Regions from separate parts of the Streptosporangium sandarakinum genome, predicted to be linked through region 2. Evidence: riboswitches for the same ligand, from Rfam matches in the RefSeq annotation. Region 2 holds a riboswitch; the other holds the start of a gene.
The links. Region 2 has a riboswitch for thiamine pyrophosphate ahead of tenA (thiaminase II). Riboswitches for the same ligand answer to the same signal wherever they lie in the genome.
Positions count from the first base shown of each region.

Region 1: it holds a riboswitch for thiamine pyrophosphate, as region 2 does, so the genes downstream of both, ACQP10_RS00655 (purine-cytosine permease family protein) here and tenA (thiaminase II) in region 2, are expected to answer to the same signal.

Region 1 covers NZ_CP192034.1:139,208-141,403, reverse strand. Annotated here, with positions in the region: gene ACQP10_RS00655 (purine-cytosine permease family protein) at 1-1,269, opposite strand, end outside; TPP riboswitch at 1,258-1,370, opposite strand; gene ACQP10_RS00650 (MFS transporter) at 1,635-2,196, shown strand, end outside.
Region 2 covers NZ_CP192034.1:6,404,623-6,406,818, reverse strand. Annotated here, with positions in the region: gene ACQP10_RS29470 (nitroreductase/quinone reductase family protein) at 42-947, shown strand; TPP riboswitch at 963-1,058, shown strand; gene tenA (thiaminase II) at 1,147-1,827, shown strand; gene ACQP10_RS29460 (glycosyltransferase family 39 protein) at 1,938-2,196, shown strand, end outside.

The DNA.
Region 1 (2,196 bases), 2.0 Mb from region 2:
CCACGGCTGCTTGGTGAAGCCGACGGCGTCCCTGACCCAGGCCCAGCGGTCGTCCCACCACTTCACCCCCGCGGGGGCGGCGAGCAGCCACCAGGTGGCGAAGCCGAGCACCCACGGGACCACCATGAGCAGGCGGGAGGGGGCGGTCTCGGAGGTGTCCCAGGTCCGGCCGCGGCCGAGCAGGAAGTAGTCGACCGCCAGCACGCCGAACATCGGGACGAACACCGCGCCGATGATGCCGAGGAACGCCTGGTAGGAGTGGACGTCGATGACGAGGGCGACGGCGGTGGTCAGCACGCCGATGGCCACGGAGAAGACCCTCCGGTCCACCCTGGGCATCAGGTTCTGCAGCGACATCGCCGTGGAGTAGACGTTCGCGAACGACTGGTCGGTCTCGCGCAGCACCAGGATGCCGAAGAACAGTGCCCCGAGCGGCGCCGCCACGAACGGGGCGAACACCGTGGTCTGGTTCTCGGCCACCGCGGCGTGGCCGGCCAGCGCCACCGCGTAGACGCCGACGGCCAGGCACGCCACCTGGGCGATCGTGTAGCCGCCGACCACGCCGGTGAAGGCCGCGCGGCTGGACCGCGAGTGCCGGGCGTAGTCCGCCGCGACCGGCACCCATGACACCGACAGGGCGATCACGAAGTCCACCGCGGGGGCGAAGTTGTGCCAGGACCCGCCGGTCTGGGCGGGGGTGTCGCGGAGGAAGACCACCGCGAACCAGACGACCGACACCACCACGCCGACGGTGACGAACCGCCGCAGCAGCCGGATGGCGCCCAGCGGGTAGAGGGTCAGCGCCGTCGTCAGCGCCCCGGCGGCGACCGCCCAGACCGCGTACGGCACGGACGGTCCGAAGATCGCCTGGGCGCCCATCGCGACGACCCACAGCTCGAACGCGCCCCAGCCGATCATCTGGACGATGTTGAGGACGGTGGGGACGGAGGAGAGCCTCGCCCCGAACAGGCCGCGCAGCAGCACCATCGCGGGCCGGCCCGTCTGCACGCCCGGCACCGCGGCGAGGCCGACCATCGCGGTGCCGATCAGGCTGCCGACGAGCGAGGCGAGCAGCGCCGCCGGCAGGGTGAGGGCGTCGCCGTCGAGCAGCGGGTCGATCAGGAAGACGGCGAAGGAGAAGCCGAGCAGGCTGACGCCCAGGTTCGCCCAGAACGCGCCCTGGTCGAGCGCGCCGAGCGTCTTGGGCGGGGCCTGGTCGAGGGTGAGGGGGGCCTCTGCATGCTTGGAACCGATGACATCGGATGTCACGAAACGCTCCCTACGCCGGCATTACCCGGACAGGTTCAGGCGGTCGGCAGCGGCTGTGCTGCCCTCTCAGCCCGGCGCCCCGAGCTCCCGCGTTGGTTTATGCAATTGGCGCCCTCATATTGCCGCATGACAGGACACATGGCCACAGCGGGTCGGATCACAGCCCTCTCGCCGCCCTCGACTGCCGCGGCCACATCCATCAATCGTTTATTCAGATCGATCAGGATGAAAAGTAGGCATTGGACTCATTGATCGGTGTTCGCCCACTCTTGACCACACGACGGAGGCCCTGAAGTGCGCCCCGGCCAGGCGCCGCAGGGCCCCGTCCCCTCGGCCTGTGACATCCGATGACCAGAAAGAAGATGATGGCCACACACGTTGACCACCCCCGCTCGGCCACCAGGTCGTGGCTGGGCGTCTCGGCGATCACCGCCAGCCTGTTCGTCTTCCTCACCACGGAACTGATGCCCGTCGGCCTGCTCACCCCGATGAGCTCGAACCTGGGCATATCGGTGGGCGCCGCCGGGCTGATGGTCACCCTGTACGGCGTCTCAGCCGGGCTGGGCGTGCCGTTCATCGTGGCCTGGACCAGGCGCGTCAACCGGCGCGTGCTGCTGTCGGCGCTGCTGGTGATACTGACCCTGGGAAACCTCATCACCGCCGTCTCACCGAACTACCCGCTGGTCCTGACGACGCGGCTCGTCATGGGATTCGCCAGCGGCGTGTTCTGGGCCATCGGCGTGAGCATGGCGATGCGCCTCGTCGCCGAACGCCACGCCGGCCGGGCGGCCGCGATCGTGATGTCGGGCATCTCGGTCGCCGCGGTCGTGGGCATACCGCTGGGCACCCTCCTGGAGAGCCTCACCGGCTGGCGGACCACGTTCCTCATCTGGGCCGGCCTCAGCGCGCTGGTCCTCCTCGCGGTCG
Region 2 (2,196 bases):
GCGCTCTCAGCGTTCTCACGAGAGAAAGGTTCACGCACCGCATGCCCATGTCCTTCAACCAGTCGATCATCGAGGAGTTCCGGGCCAACGGAGGGAGGGTCGGCGGCCCGTTCGAGGGCGGCGACCTCCTCCTGCTGACCACCACCGGCGCGCGGTCCGGCGCCGAGCACACCGTCCCCCTCGGTTACGTCCGCCACGATGACCTGCTGCTGGTCGTCGCGTCCGCCGGCGGCGCGCCCCGCCACCCCGCCTGGTACCACAACCTGCTCGCCCACCCCATGGTGCGGGTGGAGGTCGGCGCCGAGACGTTCTGGGCGATCGCCGTCCCCGCCGAGGGCGAGGAGCGGGAGCGGCTGTTCGAGCACGCCGTGCGGGCGGCCCCGGGCTACGCCGACTACCAGGTCCGCGTCGACCGCCGCCTGCCGGTCGTCATGCTGCGGCGCTCCGGGCCCGAGGAGGACCCGCACGGGGCCACCGACCTCGCCGGAGTGCTCCTGCGGATCCACGCCTGGCTGCGCTCGCAGCTGCGGCACGTGCGCGCCGAGGCCGACGCGCACTTCGCCGCGCGGGCGGCCCACCAGGGCCCGGACGAGCCGCCCGCGCCGGGGCTGGGGCTGCAACTGCGGCAGCACTGCCTGGCGTTCTGCCAGTCCCTGGAATCCCACCACGCCCACGAGGACGCGTACACGTTCCCCGACCTCGCGAGCCGGTATCCCCACCTGCGCGACGCCATCGACCGGCTCCGCGAGGAGCACCGTACGGTCGCCCGCATCCAGGCCGAGCTGGTCGTCCTGCTGGACGGCATCGCCACCGCCGACCCGCACCGCTTCCGCGGCGAGCTGGACCGGCTGTCGGAGGAGCTGCGGGCCCACCTCGACCACGAGGAGGAGTCGCTGCTTCCCGTACTGGCCGAGATCCCGTTCCCTCCGGTCCCACCGGCCCCCTGAGCCTCTGTTACGGTTGGTCGCGACGCGGGGTGCCCGGTACGCCGGGCTGAGATCAAACCCGTAGAACCTGATCTAGTTCGTACTAGCGGAGGGACGTCACCGCCTGCCGTGTCCCCGGGCGCGGCAGGCCGCGGTGCGCGGCGCCCGCGGGCCTCCCGCGGCGCCGTCCTCCCCGAGACCCGGTGAGCGAGGGGACACGATGTTCTGCGAGGAGATCTGGGCGCGTACCGCCACGCTGCTCAAGGCGATCCACGACCACCCGTTCAACGCCGCCCTCGGTGACGGCACCCTCGACCGGGAGCGCTTCGCGTTCTACATGGTCCAGGACGCCCGCTACCTGTCGGCGTTCTCCAAGGCGCTGGCGGCGGCCTCGGTGCGGTCCGCCGACCCGGCCGACGCGATGTTCTTCGCCGAGAGCGCGCACACGGCGCTGGCCGTCGAGCGCGGCCTGCACACCTCCTACCTGGAGGAGTTCGGGGTGAGCGCAGAGGAGGAGGCGGCGGTCCCCACCTCGCCCACCTGCCTGGCCTACGCGTCGTTCCTCCAGGCGACGGCGCTCGCCGAGCCCCTGCCCGTGCTCGCCGCCGCGGTGCTGCCGTGCTTCTGGGTGTACCAGGACGTCGGCACCGCCCTCCTCGCCCGTACGGCGGGCATGGACGACCACCCCTACCGGGCGTGGATCGACACCTACTCCGATGAGTCCTTCGCCGCCTCGGTGGAGCGGATCAAGGCGATCACCGACCGGCTGGCCGAGACCGCCGACCCCGCGACGCGCCGCGCCATGGCCGAGGCGTTCTGCCGGGCGACGGAGTACGAGTGGATGTTCTGGGACAGCGCGTGGCGGCTTGAGACCTGGCCCACCCGGCAGTGGCTCGGCTAGCCGGCCGCGGGCCTCGTCCGGACGGCGGGCCTCGCACGGGTCGCCGGGGCCGTGCCGGGCGGACCCCCTCCGCGGCGCGGCTGCCGCTGCTCCTCGCGGCGGTCGCGCTGGTGCTGGCGGTCGCGGGCTCCTGGGCGCCCTCGATGTGGGCCGACGAGCTGGCCACCGCGCAGACCGCGACCTCCTGGGACACGCTGTGGGAGACGCTCCGCGAGCGGGACGCGGTGTTCCTGCCGTACTACCTGCTGATGTACGTCTGGTCCCGGGCGGGCACGGCCGACTGGTGGCTGCGGCTGCCCTCCGCGCTGGCGGTGGCCGCGGCCACCGGACTGCTCGCCGACCTGGGCCGCCGGCTCGGCGGCGTCCGCG